One region of the Stutzerimonas sp. LR2 genome, then DNA from elsewhere that is predicted to be linked to it. Evidence: predicted binding sites of a transcription regulator. Region 1 holds the regulator's gene; each other region holds the start of a gene.

Region 1 (6,562 bases):
ACTAGAGCCGGAGCTCCCTGTGATCACCCTCGAGCCCCGGTTGGAACAGATCTTGCTCAATAGCTTGCAGAAGGCCAATCAGGGCTCCGACGACGGCATTTTGCTCGAGCCCGGAATGGCCGAAAAGTTGCAACGGTCCCTGGTAGAAGCGGCACAGCGTCAAGAAATGCTCGGCAAGCCAGCGATTCTGCTGGTGGCCGGCCCGGTCAGGGCGATGCTGTCGCGATTTGCGCGTCTGGCGGTGCCGAACATCCATGTTCTGGCCTACCAGGAAATACCGGACAACAAGCAGGTCACCATCGTCTCGACGGTGGGTCAGAATTAACCGAGGGTGCAGGCCATGCAGGTCAAACGTTTCTTCGCCGCCGATATGCGCATCGCCATGAAAATGGTGCGTGACGAGCTGGGCGCCGATGCCGTGATCATCGGCAATCGCCGGGTCGCCGGCGGCGTCGAGCTGACGGCTGTCCTCGACTACCCGATGCAGTCCGCGCCGGCGGCAGCCAAGCCGAATGCCGCGCTGGAGGCCGAATTGCGCAAGACGCAGTCGCGCCTGGCCAGTGCCCATGCCGAGCTGAGTGCCGCACCCCGCGCGAAGATGCAGGATCGTCAACTGGTTGACGAGAAGCTAGCCGCTGCGGCGAGCAAGCCGCAACCTGCCGCGGTGGCCGAGCCGGCCGCTGCGGTGGACGCCCGCGCGATCGAGGCGATGTATTCGGAACTGCACGGCCTGCGCGAGCTGATCGAAGTGCAGCTCGGTTCGATCGCCTGGGGCCAGGAGCAGAGCCGCCGCCCGCAGCAGGCAGGCCTGTGGCGTCGCCTGCAGCGTCTGGGTCTGCCGGCGGAACTGTCGCGCAGCCTGCTGGACAAGGTCGCCGCCATCACTGATGCGCGTCAGGCCTGGCGGATGGTTCTGGCGCATCTGGCGCAGGCCATCAAGGTCAGCAAGAACGAGCCGCTGGAAGAGGGCGGGGTGATTGCCCTGGTCGGGCCCGCGGGCGTCGGCAAGACCACCACGCTGGCCAAGCTTGCCGCTCGCTATGTGCTGAAGTACGGCGCGCAGAGCATCGCTCTGGCGAGCATGGACAACTACCGCATCGGCGCCCAGGAGCAGCTCAAGACGCTTGGCCGCATCCTTGACGTACCGGTGCTGCAACTCGATCCGAGCGAGCCCCTGAGCAAGTCGCTGGCTTCGCTGGCGCGCAAGCGGGTGATCCTGATCGACACTGCCGGCCTGCCCGCCAGCGATCCGACGCTGCGCATGCAGCTGCAGGCGCTTTCGGACAAGGGTGTCAAATCGAAGAATTACCTGGTGCTGGCGGCAACCAGCCAGAGCCAGGTGCTCAAGGCGGCATGGCACAACTATCGTCGTTGCGGCCTGGCTGGCTGTATTCTGACCAAGTTGGATGAGGCGGGCAGCCTCGGTGATGTGCTCGGGCTCACAATCAGCCAGCACTTGCCGATAGCCTACCTCGCGGACGGCCCGCGCATTCCGGACGACCTGCATCTGCCGCGTAGCCATCAGCTGGTGAGCCGTGCGGTGAGTTTGCAATCCGGCGAGGAACCGAGCGAGGAAACCATGGCCGATATGTTCGCCGGGTTGTACAACGGTTCGTCACGGCGGGCTGGATGATGTGGCGACAGCGGTACCAGAATGAATCAGATGCGTGCCCTGCGTGCGCATCGCCGGCCGAAAGGCCCCAGCAAGATATAGGCGTGTGAACATGGGTATGCATCCCGTACAGGTGATTGCGGTGACCGGCGGCAAGGGTGGCGTCGGCAAGACCAACGTGTCGGTCAATCTGGCGCTGGCCCTGGCCGATCTCGGTCGGCGCGTGGTGCTGCTCGACGCCGACCTCGGCTTGGCCAACGTCGACGTGCTGCTGGGTCTGACCAGCAAGCGCACCCTGGCCGACGTAATTGCCGGCGAGTGCGATCTGCGTGACGTGCTCATCCAGGGGCCAGGTGGCATTCGCATCGTGCCGGCAGCGTCCGGTACCCAGAGCATGGTGCAACTGTCGTCCCTGCAGCACGCAGGGCTGATCCAGGCATTCAGCGAGATGGGCGACGAGATCGACGTGCTGATCATCGACACCGCGGCCGGTATCGGCGACTCGGTAGTCAGCTTCGTGCGCGCCGCGCAGGAGGTGCTGCTGGTGGTCACCGACGAGCCGACATCGATCACGGACGCCTACGCGCTGATCAAGCTGCTCAATCGTGACTACGGCATCAGCCGCTTCCGCGTGTTGGCCAACATGGCCCATGCGCCGCAAGAAGGTCGCAACCTGTTCGCCAAACTGACTAAGGTTACCGAACGGTTTCTCGATGTGGCGCTGCAGTACGTTGGCGCCGTGCCTTACGACGAGGCCGTGCGCAAGGCGGTACAGAAACAGCGTGCGGTCTACGAGGCCTATCCGCGCTCGAAATGCGCGCTGGCCTTCAAGGCCATCGCACAGAAGATCGATACCTGGCCGTTGCCCGCAACACCGCGCGGCCATCTCGAATTCTTCGTGGAGCGCCTCATCAGTCCCGCTTCTCAAAGTCACGAATGACAGGTGCCGGATCCGCTATGTATTACAGCAAGGCTCAGGCAAAGGATGCGCAGTACCGCCTGATCGATCAGTACGCCCCGTTGGTCAAGCGAATCGCTTACCACCTGTTGGCGCGCCTGCCTGCCAGTGTGCAGGTGGACGATCTGATCCAGGCTGGAATGATCGGACTGCTGGAAGCAGCGAAGAAATACGACGCCGGCAAAGGTGCCAGTTTCGAAACCTACGCCGGTATCCGCATCCGCGGCACCATGCTCGACGAAGTGCGCAAGGGAGACTGGGCGCCGCGCTCGGTGCACCGCAACTCGCGCATGGTCAGCGAGGCGATCCGCGCCATCGAGGCGAAAACCGGGCGTGACGCTAAAGATCACGAGGTTGCGGCCGAACTTAAGCTTAGCCTCGACGAGTATTACGCCATTCTCGGCGACACGCTGGGCAGCCGCCTCTTCAGCTTTGACGATCTGCTGCAGGAAGGCGAGCACGGCGAACTGCAGGAAGACGCGAGCAGCACCCATCCGGAACCGTTTCGCGATCTGGAGGACGAGCGTTTCCAGCAGGCGCTGGCCGATGCCATCGGTAATCTGCCCGAACGCGAGAAGCTGGTGCTGTCGCTGTATTACGACGAAGAGTTGAACTTGAAGGAAATTGGTCAGGTGCTGGGAGTCAGCGAGTCGCGTGTGAGCCAGTTGCATAGCCAGTGTGCTGCGCGCTTGCGTGCACGCCTCGGCGAATGGCGCGCCAATTGACAATTGTTTGCGGTATGACGTGCTCGGTTTGCTGAGGCATTTTGGGACTTACGGAGGTCGACTTGGACAAGAACATGAAAATCCTCATCGTCGATGACTTCTCGACGATGAGACGAATCATCAAGAACCTCTTGCGTGATCTGGGGTTCACCAACACCGCCGAGGCGGACGACGGCACCACCGCACTGCCGATGCTGAAAAGCGGCAGCTTCGATTTCCTGGTCACCGACTGGAACATGCCGGGCATGAGCGGTATCGATCTGCTGCGCACAGTGCGCGCGGACGAGCGCCTCAAGCATCTGCCGGTACTGATGGTGACCGCCGAGGCGAAGCGCGATCAGATCATCGAAGCGGCCCAGGCCGGGGTCAATGGCTATGTGGTCAAACCCTTCACCGCCCAGGTGCTCAAGGAAAAGATCGAGAAGATCTTCGAGCGCGTCAACGGCTGAAGCAGTAACGCCGCGAGGGCACTATGACGCAAGCAGACCAAAGCCTGGCAGAGTTCGAAGCGACTCTGAAGGCCAATGCACCCCGCCTGATTGAAAGCCTGCAGCAAGGCCGCTTCGATGAAGCGACGCAGATGTTCAACGAGCTCAATCAGGTGCGCAACAACGGGCTCTATCAGGAAGTGGGCAAGCTCACGCGCGAGCTGCACAACGCCATCGTCAAGCTCGAGATGGACACCTGCGCCACGGGCGGCGACCCGTCACCGATCACCGATGCCACCGACCGTCTGTCCTACGTGGTGGAAATGACCGAGAAAGCCGCCAATCGCACCATGGACCTGGTCGAGGAATCGGCCCCGCTGGTGAACTATGTCAGCTACGAGGCCCAGAGCCTGACGGCCGATTGGCAGCGCTTCATGCGCCGTGACATGAATGCCGAGCAGTTCCGCGATCTGGTCAAGCGCATCGACCAGTACCTGCAGCGCAGCATGAACGATGGCAGCCAGCTTTCGCAGAATCTCAGCGAGATCATGCTGGCCCAGGACTTCCAGGATCTAACCGGCCAGGTGATCAAGCGGGTGACCCGACTGATCACCGAGCTTGAAAGCAACCTGCTCAATCTCGTCCTCATGGCGGGGCAGGTGGACCGCGTTGCCGGCATCCAGCACGACCGCGATGCCATGCGCGCCGAGCAAGAGAAGAAAAAACAAGAAAAAATGCCTTCCAACGGTGAAGGTCCGCAGATGCATGCCGATATGCGTGAAGACGTCGTTTCCGGCCAGGACGATGTCGATGATCTGCTTTCAAGCCTGGGCTTTTAGGGGAAGTGAATATGAGCTTCGACGCCGATGAAGAAATCCTCCAGGACTTCCTGGTAGAGGCCGGCGAGATTCTCGAACTATTGTCCGAGCAACTCGTGGAGCTGGAAAGCAGCCCCGATGACATGGCGTTGCTCAATGCGATTTTTCGCGGGTTCCACACGGTCAAGGGCGGTGCAGGCTTCCTTCAGCTTCATGAGCTGGTGGAGTGCTGCCATATCGCCGAAAACGTCTTCGACATCCTGCGCAAGGGTGAGCGTCGCGTCGATTCCGAACTGATGGATGTCGTTCTGCAGGCGCTGGACGCCGTGAACGAAATGTTCAGTCAGGTCCGCGAACGCGTCGAGCCGACGCCTGCCTCACCCGAGCTGCTGGCTGCGCTTGCGCGCCTCGCCGAGCCCGCTTCCGCCGATGCAGCGCCAGTCGTTCCGGCTGCCCCGCAGGTGGTCGCCGAGCCTGAGGCCGAGCCCGCTGGCGCCGATAGCGAGTTCGAGCAGTTGCTCGACGCCATCCAGCCGGCTGCGAGCGAGACGGCTGCGAGCGAGGCCGAACACGGCCCCGTCACCGACGAGATCACCGACGACGAATTCGAGTCGCTGCTCGATCAGTTGCATGGCAAGGGCCAGTTCTCGGCACCGGCTAGCGCCGCAGCGCCTGCGGTACCTGTTGCGCCAGATGCAGCCGCTGCAAAGACCGGTGATGAAATCACCGATGAGGAATTCGAAGCACTTCTCGACCAGCTGCACGGCAAGGGCAAGTTCGAGCCAGTCGGCTCGGTCGCCGGCTCGTCGGCCGACGCGGCCGAAGCGGCCGGCGCCGAGTCCGCCAAGGACAGTGCGCCCGCGGCGTCCAGCGACGAAATAACCGACGACGAGTTCGAAGCGCTGCTCGATCAGCTGCACGGCAAGGGCAAGTTCGAGCCGGCGGTCGCCGATGCGTCCCCGGCCGAGCCCGTTGCGGCAGCCCCGGCAAAGGCGGCACCCAAGGTGGAGCCCGCACGTGCCGCTGCGCCAGCCAAGCCGGCCGCGGCAGCGAGCAAGGCGGCCGCTCCGGCACCGGCCGCGGCGGACAAGGCTCCGGCCGAAGTCGAGACGACCGTGCGTGTGGATACCGCGCGCCTCGACGAGATCATGAACATGGTCGGCGAACTGGTGCTGGTCCGTAACCGCCTGGTGCGCCTGGGTTCCAATAGCGGCGACGAGGCGATGGCCAAGGCCGTTTCCAACCTCGACGTGGTCACCGCCGACCTGCAGAGCGCGGTGATGAAGACCCGCATGCAGCCGATCAAGAAAGTGTTCGGTCGCTTCCCGCGACTGGTTCGCGATCTGGCGCGCAGCCTGAAGAAAGAGATCAACCTGGAGCTGGTGGGCGAGGAAACCGACCTTGACAAGAACCTGGTCGAGGCCCTGGCCGATCCGCTGGTGCACCTGGTGCGCAACGCCGTCGACCACGGTATCGAGATGCCGGAGGAGCGCGAGGCCGCCGGCAAGCCGCGTACCGGTCGAGTGGTGCTGTCCGCCGAGCAGGAAGGCGACCATATCCTGCTGGTCATCAGTGATGACGGCAAGGGTATGGATGCCAACATCCTGCGTGCCAAGGCTGTGGAAAAGGGCATGCTGGAGAAGGATGCCGCAGACCGCCTGAGCGATCTGGAGTGCTACAACCTGATCTTCGCGCCGGGCTTTTCGACCAAGACCGAGATTTCCGACGTGTCCGGCCGCGGCGTCGGCATGGACGTGGTCAAGACCAAGATTTCCCAGCTCAACGGTACGGTCAACGTGTTCTCCACCAAGGGCCAGGGCTCGAAGGTGGTGATCAAGGTGCCGCTGACCCTGGCAATCATGCCGACGCTGATGGTGATGCTTGGCAACCAGGCGTTCGCCTTCCCGCTGGTCAACGTCAACGAGATCTTCCACCTGGACCTGTCGCGTACCAACGTCGTCGACGGTCAGGAAGTGGTGATCGTGCGCGACAAGGCGCTGCCGTTGTTCTACCTCAAGCGC
Region 2 (6,562 bases), on a different contig from region 1:
AGCGCAGGCTGTGGATGCCGCTCCAGCTGTGGTGCGCCGACAGCGCCAGGCCGTTGGCCAGTACGATGGTGTTGCTCGGCAGCGTCAGCCAGCGCCGCAATTCCGGATCGGCGTCGAGCATCTGCTGCTGGTGCAGCGGGTGCTCGTTGTCGTGGGCGATGTGCAGCGCCTTGATCAGCCTGCGCCGGTCGGCGCCCAGCAGGCGGTAGCCCTGAATGATCCAGTCCGGCAGGCGCCAGTGCTCGGCGAGCGCGAGGCACAGCTCCAGCAGGGAAACGCCGAGCAGTTCGCGCTCGACGCGGCTGGCCGGCTCGCCCTTGACCAGCACTCGCTGCTCCCAGGCGTCCAGCAGATGCGGATAGGCGCCGACCAGCGCCCAGGCCGGGGCGAGAAACAGCAGGCTGCCCCAGTGGATGTCCTGCCACAGCCGTGCGAGGCGGGCGGCGAACAGTCCGTTGGCCTGCTGGCTGGCATGCCGGCTGATCAGCACCACCTGACGCAGCGGCCGCGGCATGTCCTGGGCCTCCATCGCCGGTATGCGACCCAGCAGCGCCTCGGCGCGTTGCAGGCCGATGCGGCTGAGCGCGACCTCGAGGCTTTCCGCTGGCTGGCCATCGCCGATGCCGCGATTGGCTTCCTGAATGAAGCGCAGCGCCAGCACCGGGCTGTCCTGAATCAGCTCGGCAATCTGCCGCATCGACTTGCTGGCGTCGCGCAGCGCCAGGCGCACCTTGCCATGAACGGCGGCGAAGGCGGGCAGGGGAGCGTCATCGAGTGCCTTGATCCAGGCAGGTAGCGTACGGGGCAGCGGGGGTGTGGTGGTCATGGCCGAACTAGCTTTTCATCGGGATGGCCTTTAGTCTGGCGCAAAAGTTCCGATAACCAGAACAATTCTTCCAACATTCCTTCTGCAAGGCCGTACGGCGGGGTTTTGCGGCAGTTGTTGCCGCAGTCCGAACGGCTCGTAATCAGGTTCCAGACGTACCTCCTATGGTCAAAATCATCGGCATCATCGTCGTGTTCGCCAGCGTGCTGGGCGGGTTCGTACTATCCGGCGGCAAGATCGGCGCGCTCATCCATCCCTTCGAGGTGATGATCATCGGCGGCGCGGCGCTGGGTGGCTTCCTGCAGGCCAACCCGGGCAGCACCACCATGATCGTCTTCAAGAAGTCGCTGAAGATGTTCAGCACGCGCTTCACCCACGCCTATTACCTGGAAGTGCTCAGCCTGCTCTACGCGATTCTGAACAAGAGCCGCCGTGAAGGCATGATGGCCATCGAGGCTGACCTCGAGGACCCGGCCGCGAGCCCGCTGTTCAGCAAGTACCCGGGCTTCCTGCAGGACGAGCGGATGACCGCCTTCACCTGCGACTACCTGCGCATCATGTCTTCCGGCAACATGGCGCCCCATGAGCTGGAAGGCCTGTTCGACATGGAGCTGACCAGCCTGAAGGAGGAACTCGATCATCCGGCCCACGCGGTCAGCAAGGTGGCCGACGGTCTGCCGGCGATGGGTATCGTCGCGGCGGTGCTGGGTATCGTGATCACCATGTCCATCCTCGCTGAGGCGGACAACGCGATGATCGGCTACAAGGTGGGGTCGGCGCTGGTGGGTACCTTCCTCGGTATTCTCGCCTCCTACGGCTTCTTCGGCCCGCTGGCGGCGGCGCTGGAGCACGATGCCAAGGAGGAGCTGAACGTATACGAATCCATCAAGGCGACCCTGGTGGCCTCGGCGTCCGGCATGCCGCCGAGCCTGGCCGTCGAGTTCGGCCGCAAGGTTCTCTATCCGGCGCACCGCCCGAGCTTCTCCGAGCTCGAGCAAGCCATGCGTGGCAGCTAAAGGTTCGCCATGGACAATACCCAACCGATCATCGTCAAGCGGGTCAAGAAGGTCGCTGGCGGTCATCACGGTGGCGCCTGGAAGATCGCCTTCGCCGACTTCGCCACGGCGATGATGGCGTTCTTCCTGGTGATGTGGCTGATGAGTTCGGCCACGCCGGAACAGAAGAAACTCATCTCCGGCTATTTTCAGGACCCCATCGGGTTCACCGAAAGCGCCAGCCCCCATGTCATCGATCTGGGCGGCACGCCGACGCCTTCGCCGGACCGCACCCTCAATCCCGAGCTGGAGCCGGCGCAGAGCGAGGCGCAGATCGACGCCCAGCAGGCCGAGACGTTCGCCGAGCAGATCGAGCGCGAGCGGCTGGAGTTGCTGTTGCAGGAACTGCAGAACAAGGTCGACGAGAACCCCGAGCTGCAGAAGTTCAAGGACCAGATCCTCTTCGAGATCACCCAGGACGGCCTGCGCATCCAGATCATGGATGCCGAGAACCGACCGATGTTCGCCCTCGGCAGCGCCCAGCTACAGCCTTACTTCGAGGACATCCTGCTGGCGCTGGTGGACACCATCGCCGCGGTGCCGAACAAGATCAGCATCAGCGGGCACACCGACGCCAAGCCGTTTTCCGGGCGTGGTGACTTCGGCAACTGGGAGCTGTCGGCCAGCCGCGCCAACGCGGCCCGGCGAACGCTGGTGTACGGTGGCTATCCGGAAGAGCAGATCGCGCGGGTGGTCGGCTACGCATCCTCTGCGCTGTTCGATCGCAAGGACCCGTTCAATCCGGTGAACCGTCGCATCGATATCCTTGTGCTGACCAAGAAGGCGCAGCGCTCCATCGAGGGCGAGCAGCCCGATGCGTCGCAGAAGTCCGATGCGGGCGAGGCGGCTCAGCCGCCAGCAAGCGGCGGTGGCGGTGGCGCGCCGGCGCTCAATGAGCCGTTGCAGCCGCAACAGCTGCGCGAGCGGCTGAACATCTTCGAGGATGGCGTGCTGAAGTTCAGTGAACCCGGTGCGCGCTGATCAGCCCGCTTATCAGTAGTCCGATTCCGGCAGGCTGCTGAGGATGTGCCGGTAGCTGGCCATGCGTTGCGGCTGGATGCGGCCGTCTTCCAGCGCCTTGAGCAGTGCGCAGCCCGGTTCGCGATCATGCTTGCAATCGCGGAAGCGACAGTGGCCGAGCAGCTCCTGGAATTCGATGAAGCCCGCTTCCACATCGGCGCGGCTGACGTGGCCGAGGCCGAATTCGCGAATGCCGGGTGAGTCGATCAGCTCGCCGCCACCGGGGAAGTGGAACAGTCGCGCGGTGGTGGTCGTGTGCGTACCCTTGCCGGTCATTTCCGACAGCGCGCCGACACGGGTGTCCACGCCCGGCAACAGGCTGTTGACCAGCGACGACTTGCCCACCCCGGATTGCCCGACGAACACGCTGACATGGCCGTCCAGGCGCGCCTTCAGCTCATCCATGCCGGCGCCGCCATGGGCCGAGACCTCCAGCAGCGGATAATCCAGTTGGCGGTACACGTCCAGGAGCCGGTTCAGAGCCACCTCGTTGTGTTCGTCGATCAGGTCGGCCTTGTTCAGCAGCAGCAGCGGCGCGATGCCCGCGTGCTCGGCGGCGATGAGATAGCGGTCGATCAGGTTGGCGTGCGGCTCGGGGAGCGGGGCGAAGACAATGACGATCAGGTCGACATTGGCCGCCACGGGCTTGAGCTGACCGCGCATGTCCGGCCGGCACAGCTCCGAATGCCGCGGCAGCTGCGCAACGATGACGCCGATGCCCTGGTTGCCCGGGCGCCAGACCACGCGGTCGCCGGTGACCAGTGCCGGCAGGTTGGCCCGCAAGTGGCAGCGGAACACCTGCCCGCTGTGTTCGCCCTCCAGTGCCTCGACCTCGACCTGTACGCCGAAATGCGCGATGACCAGCCCGGTCTGTTCCGGGCCCAGGTCTCCGCCCTCCAGCTCCTCGAGGGCACGGCTCTCGCGACGCGCGGCACGGGCGGCGCGCTCTTCCTGGATCTTCTCGATGCGCCAGCTTTGCCGGCGGTTGAGTTGGCGTTTGGCCATGGGTTGGGGCTGTCTCGGAGTTTTGGTCGGCGAGTCTAGCATGCCGAACCCGGCGGGCTGCGGCCTGTATGGCGCGTCGGTAGGCGGCTAGACTGGGTGACCCTGGTTAGATGATTGCCGGCCATGTCCGTCACCACGCTCACTCGTTTGCCCGTCCTGCGCGCGCTGCTGGCCCAGCTGCTGGCGCTGCCGCTCGTCTGGCTGCTGTCGCTCGGCCTGGTCTGGAGCTTTGCCGTGCGCCCGGGACTGCTCCTCGCGGCGTTCGCGCAGGGCGCCCTGGCCGCACTGATTGGGGCGCGACTCGGCCTGTCGGTCTGGTGGCTGCCGATCAACCTGCTGTTCGTGCCCGGTCTGCTGCTGTTCCGCGACCTGGACGTGCCTGCATGGGCGCCGCTGAGCGGCTTCGCGCTGCTCTTGCTGCTCAACTGGAACGCCTTCGGCGAGCGGGTGCCGCTCTACCTGACCGGCTCGCAGACCGAGCGCCGGTTGCGCGCGCGGCTGGCGGTGTTGCCGACGGATTTTCGCCTCATCGATCTGGGCAGTGGGCTGGCCGGTACCCTGGTGCGGCTGGCGCGGGCATATCCGGCTGCGCGCTTCGTCGGGGTGGAAACCGCGCCGCTGACCTTCGCCCTGTCCTGGCTGCGCTGCCTGCCGCGGCGCAACTGCCAGGTCCACCCGCTCAGCCTGTGGCGCGTCGACCTCGGCGAATACGATGTCGTCTACTGTTTCCTGTCACCGGCACCCATGGCGGCGCTGTGGGAAAAGGCGCGGGCGGAAATGCGCCCCGGTGCGATGCTGATCAGCAACAGTTTCGCAGTGCCCGGCGTGGAACCGGCCGAGGTGCTGTCGATCGACGACTGGCGCGGTTCACGTTTGCTGATCTGGTACCCGGCCGGCCCGCCACCTGACGGCACCGGCACGAGCGGCTAAACTGCGCCGCACAGCCAAGGAGCCCCTCATGCAGAACCCGCAGAACCTGATCTGGATCGACCTGGAAATGACCGGTCTGGATCCGGACAACGACGTCATCATCGAGATGGCCACCATCGTCACCGACAGCCAGCTCAACGTGCTGGCCGAGGGACCGGTCATCGCCGTGCACCAGAGCGACGAAGTCCTCGCCCGCATGGATGAGTGGAACACTCGCCAGCACGGCGGTTCGGGGCTGACCCAGCGTGTGCGCGAGAGCCGGATTTCCACGGCGGAGGCCGAGCGCCTGACCCTGGAATTCCTTGAGCAGTGGGTGCCCAAGGGCAAGTCGCCGATCTGTGGCAACAGCATCTGCCAGGACCGTCGTTTCCTCTACCGGCAGATGCCGACGCTGGAAGCCTACTTCCACTACCGTAATCTGGATGTCTCGACGCTCAAGGAACTGGCAGCACGCTGGGCGCCGCAGATCATGGAAGGTTTCAAGAAGGGCGGTACCCACCTGGCGCTGGACGACATCCGCGACTCCATCGCCGAGCTGCGTCATTACCGCGAGCATTTCATCAAGGTCTGATAGAGCCGCTTCAGCGGCAAGCCACAAGCCGCAGAAAAAACCTGATGGGCGTAGCGTCGATGCGAGAAACGACATCCACGCTACGCCGCTTGCAGCTTCCCGCCTGTTATTTCCCCAACTTGCGCAGTTCGTCCGACTCGACGATGCGCACGCCATCGCCTTCCTCCAGCGCCAGGCGCCAGAGCGCCCGCGCCAGGGTGCAGGCTTCGATCCCGTGGTACTTGCCTGGCAAGAGTTGCGACAGCGGCGCGGCGATGCGTTCGCTCAGGCGCATTTCCAGACGCGGGCCGAGCAGTTGCGACGGGCGCGCGATGGTCAGCTGCGGCCAGTCCTGCTGCTGCAGCGCCGCTTCCATCTCGCCCTTGACCTTGAGGTAGAAGATCGAGCTGTCCGGGTTGGCGCCGAGCGAGCTGATCACCAGCAGATGGCGGGCCCCCATTTCCTTGGCGCGGCGGGCGAATGCCAGCACCAGGTCATGATCGATGGCGCGGAAGGCCTCCTGGCTGCCGGCCTGCTTGAGCGTGCTGCCCAGGCAGCAGAAGGCCGTGTCGATCGTGCCGCTCAGCGTCGGCAGCAGCGCCAGCAGCTCGCCGACCGGGTTTTCCAGGCGCTGATGCGCGGCCAGCGGCTTGCGCGTGGGCGCCAGTACGCGCTCGACGGTGGGTTCGTTGAGCAGTCGATCGAGCAGATGCTCGCCAGTGAGTCCGGTGGCGCCGGCAAGCAGAATGCGCTGTGGCGTCAAATACATGGTTGTGCTCCTGTGGCGATCATTGGGCGGCGCGCCGCTGCTGCAGTTCCTGCCAGCGCTGGACGACCGGTTCAGGTGCCCATAATTGCGGTTCCGATGCCTGATAGTCGTCGGCCTGCTCGCGTTCGGCAACCTTTGCCGAAGCGAGCGTGAAGGCCTGCACGATATCGTCGGTTTCCTGCAGGGCTTCGGCGAACAGCGCGCGGCCGAAGTAGGTGAAGTCGCTCTGTTCCGAGCAGCCGAACGACACGCGGTCGGCGCGCGCGGCGGTCATGATCAGGGTCTGCTGGTTCTTCAGCGGCTCGATGAAGCCCCCGGAATAGCAGGCAGAGATCACCACCACCGTCTTGCGCCCGGCCAGCGGCGCGAGCAGTCCGGCAAGGTCGCGGGCAGGCAGATCGTTCAGG
Region 3 (6,562 bases), 380 kb from region 1:
CGAGCTGTACCAGATCCTCGGCATCTTCATCCCGCTGATCACCACCAACTGCGTGATCCTCGGCCGCGCCGACGGCTTCGCTGCGAAGCACAATCCGCTGATCGCCGGCTTCGACGGCCTGGTGATGGGTATCGGCTTCTGTCTGGTTCTGGTGGTGCTGGGCGGTCTGCGCGAGCTGTTCGGCACCGGCGCGCTGTTCGCCAACATGCACCTGCTGTTCGGGCCGGTCGCCAGTGACTGGCAGATCACCCTGTTCAGCGACTACAAGGGCTTTCTGCTGGCCATCCTGCCGCCTGGCGCCTTCATTGTGCTCGGCCTGCTGATCGCCCTGAAGAACCGCATCGACCAGCACCTCGCCGAACGCGCCAGCGCCGCGCAGCCAGTCGCGCCTGCGGCCAGCCGCCGAGTGCGGGTGACCGGTGTGATCGAGTGAGTGCACCGCGATGAATGCCGAGAAACGCCGGGAAATCTTTCGCCGCTTTCATGAGGATAATCCGGAGCCGAAGACCGAGCTGGCCTACAGCACACCCTTCGAACTGCTGATCGCGGTGATCCTCTCGGCTCAGGCCACCGACGTCGGCGTGAACAAGGCCACCGCCAAGCTGTTCCCGGTGGCCAATACCCCGGAAGCCATCTATGCCCTCGGCTACGATGGCCTGTGCGAGTACATCCGCACCATCGGCCTGTACCCGAGCAAGGCGAAGAATGTCATCGAAACCTGCCGCATCCTGATCGAGCAGCATGGCGGCCAGGTACCGGACAACCGCGAGGCACTGGAAGCGCTGCCAGGGGTGGGTCGCAAGACCGCCAACGTGGTACTGAACACCGCCTTCCGCCAGTTCACCATGGCGGTGGATACGCATATCTTCCGGGTCAGCAACCGCACCGGCATCGCGCCCGGCAAGAACGTGCTGGAGGTCGAGCGCAAGCTGATCCGCTTCGTGCCAAAGGAATATCTGCTGGACGCGCATCACTGGCTGATTCTGCATGGTCGCTATGTCTGCAAGGCGCGCAAACCACAGTGTGGCAGCTGCAGGATCGAAGACCTCTGCGAGTACAAGCACAAGACATCTGACGATTGAGCGGATAGCAGAAAAGCTCGCCCCATGATTGAAAAAAACTTTTTTACCGGCCCCGAATTTGCCGCTATAAGGTGCGCCAAGAGCGCCCCGTAGCCTTGGAGTGAACAAGTGGCCGAGAAAGAAGATATCCAGATCGAAGACGATTTCATCGCCGAAGATGACGACGAGAGCAGCGAAGCCCCTGTCGAGGTCGCCAAGACCAATCTGACCAAGCGCCGGATCATCGACAACCTGCTCGAGGAACGACGTCTGCAGAAAGAGTTGAACGACTTCGACTTCGATCTGTAAAAAGAAAAAGCCCCGAAAGGGGCTTTTTCATGCCTGCTGCTCAGTCGGCCCGCGTCGGCGATAGAAGCTCGATCTTGTAGCCGTCCGGGTCTTCGACGAAGGCCAGGATGCTGGAGCCATGCTTCATCGGCCCAGGCTCACGGGTGATCTTGCCACCACGTGCGCGGATGTCTTCGCAGGCCTTGTAGACATCTTCGACTTCCAGGGCGATATGCCCGTAGCCGTCGCCCAGCTCGTACTTTTCCACGCCCCAGTTGTGGGTCAGCTCGATCACGCTGTTATGCGCCTCGTCGCCGTAACCGACGAAGGCCAGGGTGAATTTACCGTCCGGATAATCCTTGCGGCGCAGCAGGGTCATGCCCAGCACTTCGGTGTAGAAGGCGATGGACTTCTCCATATCGCCGACACGCAGCATGGTATGCAGCAGTCTCATGATTCAGGTCTCCTCGTTCGGCAGCGCTTGTGGCAGTGCAGAAAGTACAACCCCGGCACATGGCCGGGGTCGGTTGGCTCAGGCGCGTCAGCTTATCAGAACTGGGTGCGGCCCTTGCCCGCGGCGATGCGCATGCGCAACGCATTGAGCTTGATGAAGCCGCCAGCGTCGGCCTGGTTGTAGGCGCCGCCGTCTTCTTCGAAGGTCGCGATGTTGGCATCGAACAGCGAATCGTCCGACTTGCGGCCGACCACGATGACGTTGCCCTTGTACAGCTTCAGGCGCACCACACCGTTCACGTTGACCTGGGAGGCGTCGATCATCTGCTGCAGCATGCTGCGCTCGGGGCTCCACCAGTAGCCGTTGTAGATCAGGCTGGCGTACTTGGGCATCAGCTCGTCCTTCAGGTGTGCCACTTCGCGGTCGAGGGTGATCGACTCGATGGCGCGGTGGGCCTTGAGCATGATGGTGCCGCCAGGGGTCTCGTAGCAGCCACGGGACTTCATGCCGACATAGCGGTTCTCGACGATGTCGAGGCGGCCGATGCCGTTCTCGCCACCGATACGGTTCAGCTCGGCCAGGACCTGAGCCGGCGTCATGTCCTTGCCGTCGATGGCGACGATGTCACCCTTGCGGTAGGTCAGCTCGATGTAGGTCGGGGTGTCCGGCGCCGCTTCCGGGGACTTGGTCCAGCGCCACATGTCCTCTTCGTGCTCGGTCCAGGTGTCTTCCAGCACGCCACCCTCGTAGGAGATGTGCAGCAGGTTGGCGTCCATGGAGTACGGCGACTTCTTCTTGCCGTGGCGCTCGATCGGGATGGCGTGCTTCTCGGCGTAGTCCATCAGCTTCTCGCGGGACAGCAGGTCCCACTCGCGCCACGGAGCGATTACCTTTACGCCGGGCTTGAGTGCATAGGCGCCCAGCTCGAAACGCACCTGGTCGTTGCCCTTGCCGGTCGCACCGTGGGAGATGGCATCGGCGCCGGTCTCGTTGGCGATCTCGATCAGTCGCTTGGCGATCAACGGACGGGCGATGGAGGTACCCAGCAGATACTCGCCTTCATAGACGGTGTTGGCACGGAACATCGGGAAGACGAAATCGCGGACGAACTCTTCGCGCAGGTCATCGATGTAGATTTCCTTGACGCCCAGGGCTTGAGCCTTGGCGCGGGCCGGCTCGACCTCCTCGCCCTGGCCGAGGTCGGCGGTGAAGGTCACCACTTCGCAGTTGTAGGTGTCTTGCAGCCACTTGAGAATCACCGAGGTGTCCAGGCCACCGGAATAGGCCAGAACTACCTTCTTAACGTCCGCCATGCCATCAGCTCCACGGGTTATACGGAAAACCTGCGATTCTACCGGTCGCGGGGCTGCTTTTACAGGGGCGCGGCGGTCGCGCGGTCAGGAAGATGGCGCCGCTGTTTCGGTCGAGTTCGCCGCGGCCGCTGCCTCGCGCTCCAGACGCAGGGTGACTCGCCGGTTCTTGGCCCGGTTGGCTTCGCTGCTGTTGGCCACTAGCGGATAGCGCTCGCCATGGAAGCGCACGGTGATCTGCTGCTCCGGCACGCCATTGGCGATCAGGTACTCCTGCACCGCCAGCGCCCGGCGTCTCGACAGATCACGATTGACCAGCCGATTGCCGCTGTTGTCGGAATGGCCGTCGAGCTGGATGCGATTCACGCTGGGATCGGCACGCAGGTACTGCAGGATGATGTCCAGCTTGGCACGCCCCAGCGCATCGAGCGCTACGTCGCTGCTGGGGAAGCCGATCTGCGATTGGCGCAGCTGATCGAAGTTGACCGGCAGCAATTTCGCCGTGCAGGCGCGGTAGTCTTCGTAGGCCTTGGCGAAACGCGCCGGCAGCAGGCGGATCTCCAGCGCATCGCCGCCATGCAGCGTGCGATGGCGCACCACCGGGCTACGACCTTCGAGCAACCCGCTGAGCAGCCGTCCGGCCTGCGCCTGGGTGCTGTTGAACGGGATATCGCCACCGCCCACCGACACAACCCCCAGATTGATATCGCTGCGTGAAGGCTGCCACGGCGCGGCAGCGGCCAGCAGCGTCGCCGAACCGGTACTCAGCCAGCGTTCCGGGGAATGCAGGCGGAAAATTGCCTGCTCGCCGGCCCGACGCACGAACTGGCCGCTGCCAAAACCGGCGATGGGCTGGATCAGCCGACACTCGAACTGATCGCCCTCCACCTGCCACTGCACCCGCTCCAGCCGAGTCTGGAATGTCAGGGCGTTGGCCGGTGAAGCGAGCAGGCACAACAGTACGAGGGGGCGCAGGCGCACGGTGGGCTCCGGGAGGATGCTGGTTCCATCTAGGTATCGGTGCCCGGTCAGCAAACTTGAGCGTTGGGCGGTGAGGGTCGACCGCCGCAGACGAAGGCAAGGTGCCCCGCCCGGGCTTTTCCGGTAGCATTCGCGCACGTTTCACCCGCCTGGAAAGCCCCGCATGTCCGACCGACTCACCCTGCTGCGCCCCGACGACTGGCACATCCACCTGCGCGACGGAGCCGCCCTGCCCCATACCGTCGCAGATGCGGCTCGCCAGTTCGCCCGCGCCATCATCATGCCGAACCTGGTGCCGCCGGTGCGCAATGCCGACGAGGCAGAGGCCTATCGCCAGCGCATTCTCGTGGCCCGCCCCGCGGGTAGTCGCTTCGAACCGCTGATGGTGCTCTACCTCACCGACAGTACAACTCCGGACGACATCCGCCGCGCCAAGGCCAGCGGCTTCGTCCACGCAGCCAAGCTCTACCCGGCGGGCGCCACCACCAACTCGGCCTCCGGCGTCACCGCCATCGACAATATCTTCGGCGTGCTGGAAACCATGGCCGAAGTCGGTCTGCCGCTGCTGGTGCACGGCGAAGTCACCCGCAGCGAGATCGACATTTTCGATCGCGAGAAGTACTTCATCGACGAGCAGCTGAGCCGCGTCACCGCTCGCTTCCCGACCCTGAAGGTGGTCTTCGAGCACATCACCACGCGTGATGCCGTGCAGTTCGTGCAGGCGGCCGGAGCCAACGTCGGCGCCACCATCACCGCGCACCATCTGCTCTACAACCGCAACCACATGCTGGTGGGCGGAATCCGCCCGCACCTGTTCTGTCTGCCGGTGCTCAAGCGCAACCTGCACCAGGAAGCCCTGCTGGACGCCGCCACCAGCGGCAGCCCGAAGTTCTTTCTCGGAACCGACTCGGCACCCCATGCGCAGCATGCCAAGGAAGCCGCCTGCGGCTGCGCCGGCTGCTACACCGCCTTCGCGGCCATCGAGCTGTATGCCGAAGCCTTCGAACAGCGCCAGGCGCTGGACAAGCTGGAACCCTTCGCCAGCCATTTCGGTCCTGATTTCTATGGCCTGCCGCGCAATACGGATGAGATCACGCTGGTGCGCACGGAGTGGGACGTCCCGGCCAGCCTGCCGTTCGGCGAACAGGTCGTGGTCCCGTTGCGCGCTGGCGAACGCCTGCACTGGCGCCTGGAGAGCAATGCATGAGCGAGGAACACTTCGAAGACGAACTCGAGGAGCACCTGCCCGGCAAGCCCCGCTCGCCCATGGCGCGGCGCTTCCGCGGCTTCCTGCCGGTGGTGATCGATGTCGAGTGCGGTGGATTCAACTGCGCGACCGATGCACTGCTGGAGATCGCCGCAGTGACCATCGGTATGGACGAACAGGGCCTGCTCTACCCGCAGGACACGCTGTTCTACCGGGTCGAGCCCTTCGCCGGCGCCAATATCGAACCGGCCGCGCTGGAGTTCACCGGCATCAAGCTCGATCACCCGTTGCGCATGGCGGTACCCGAACAGCAGGCGCTGACCGACATCTTCCGCAGCGTGCGCAAGGCGGTGAAGTCCGCCGGCTGCAAGCGTGCCATCCTGGTCGGGCATAACAGCAGCTTCGACCTGGGCTTCCTGAACGCTGCCATTGCCCGCTGCGAGATCAAGCGCAACCCCTTCCACCCCTTCTCCAGCTTCGATACCGCCACCCTCGCCGGCCTCGCCTACGGCCAGACCGTGCTGGCCAAGGCCTGCCAGGCCGCGGGCATCGATTTCGACGGTCGCGAGGCGCATTCGGCCCGCTACGACACCGAGAAGACCGCCGAGCTGTTCTGCGGGATCGTCAATCGCTGGAAGGAAATGGGCGGCTGGGAAGAGTTCGACGACTAGCACCGCCCGATGCCGATGTGCGAGGCGACGTTTGTCGCTCGCCCCACGCCATAACGAAAAAGGCCAGTCACATGACTGGCCTTTTTTACATCACCGTCCCTTAGAGCGGCTTGCCGCGATTGCCGTGCTGGCCGACGAAGGCCTGCACCGCCTTGAGCTCGTTTGGCAACACCGTGCACCGCTCGCTGCGCTCGAACAGGTCGGCAAGGTGCGCCGGCAGCGCCAGCGCCTGACCGATACCGGCCTTCTCCACCGCATCCGGGAATTTCACCGGATGCGCGGTGCCCAGCGTGACCATCGGGATGCTCAGGCTACGACGGCATTCACGAGCGGCGTGCACGCCGATGGCGGTATGCGGATCAAGCACCTCACCGGTCTCCTTGAACACCCGGGCGATGGTCGCGCAAGTCTGCTCGTCGTCCACCGCCAGCGAATCGAAGAGTCGACGCGCTTCGGCCCAGCGATCCTCTTCCACCGAAAGTCTGCCGCTGGCGCGGAAGCCATCCAGCAGATCGGCTACGGCCTTGCCGTTGCGACCGTGCAGGTCGAACAGCAGGCGTTCGAAGTTGGAGGACACCATGATGTCCATG

The links. Region 1 encodes FliA, which starts transcription of late flagellar genes. Its sites were predicted from a motif close to CTAAAGTTTNNNNNNNNNNNGCCGNTAA; they were not measured.
Region 2: motA (flagellar motor stator protein MotA) is a predicted target of FliA. The motif match lies at 855-882, and genes of this name have one in related genera.
Region 3: ACVRRC_RS06725 (flagellar protein MotY) is a predicted target of FliA. The motif match lies at 4,128-4,155, and genes of this name have one in related genera.

What each region holds. Positions count from the first base shown of each region.
Region 1 covers NZ_JBVTRR010000002.1:466,731-473,292, forward strand. Annotated here, with positions in the region: gene flhA (flagellar biosynthesis protein FlhA) at 1-325, shown strand, start outside; gene flhF (flagellar biosynthesis protein FlhF) at 341-1,633, shown strand; gene fleN (flagellar synthesis regulator FleN) at 1,725-2,552, shown strand; gene fliA (RNA polymerase sigma factor FliA) at 2,570-3,295, shown strand; gene ACVRRC_RS08700 (chemotaxis response regulator CheY) at 3,370-3,744, shown strand; gene ACVRRC_RS08705 (protein phosphatase CheZ) at 3,768-4,562, shown strand; gene ACVRRC_RS08710 (chemotaxis protein CheA) at 4,574-6,562, shown strand, end outside.
Region 2 covers NZ_JBVTRR010000001.1:1,222,872-1,229,433, forward strand. Annotated here, with positions in the region: gene ACVRRC_RS05595 (HDOD domain-containing protein) at 1-826, opposite strand, end outside; gene motA (flagellar motor stator protein MotA) at 991-1,842, shown strand; gene motB (flagellar motor protein MotB) at 1,852-2,862, shown strand; gene rsgA (small ribosomal subunit biogenesis GTPase RsgA) at 2,875-3,906, opposite strand; gene ACVRRC_RS05615 (class I SAM-dependent methyltransferase) at 4,030-4,836, shown strand; gene orn (oligoribonuclease) at 4,865-5,407, shown strand; gene ACVRRC_RS05625 (oxidoreductase) at 5,514-6,155, opposite strand; gene ACVRRC_RS05630 (C13 family peptidase) at 6,175-6,562, opposite strand, start outside.
Region 3 covers NZ_JBVTRR010000002.1:85,882-92,443, reverse strand. Annotated here, with positions in the region: gene ACVRRC_RS06750 (electron transport complex subunit E) at 1-433, shown strand, start outside; gene nth (endonuclease III) at 444-1,082, shown strand; gene ACVRRC_RS06740 (PA3496 family putative envelope integrity protein) at 1,191-1,370, shown strand; gene gloA (lactoylglutathione lyase) at 1,411-1,803, opposite strand; gene ACVRRC_RS06730 (argininosuccinate synthase) at 1,899-3,116, opposite strand; gene ACVRRC_RS06725 (flagellar protein MotY) at 3,201-4,094, opposite strand; gene pyrC (dihydroorotase) at 4,258-5,301, shown strand; gene rnt (ribonuclease T) at 5,298-5,972, shown strand; gene thrC (threonine synthase) at 6,073-6,562, opposite strand, start outside.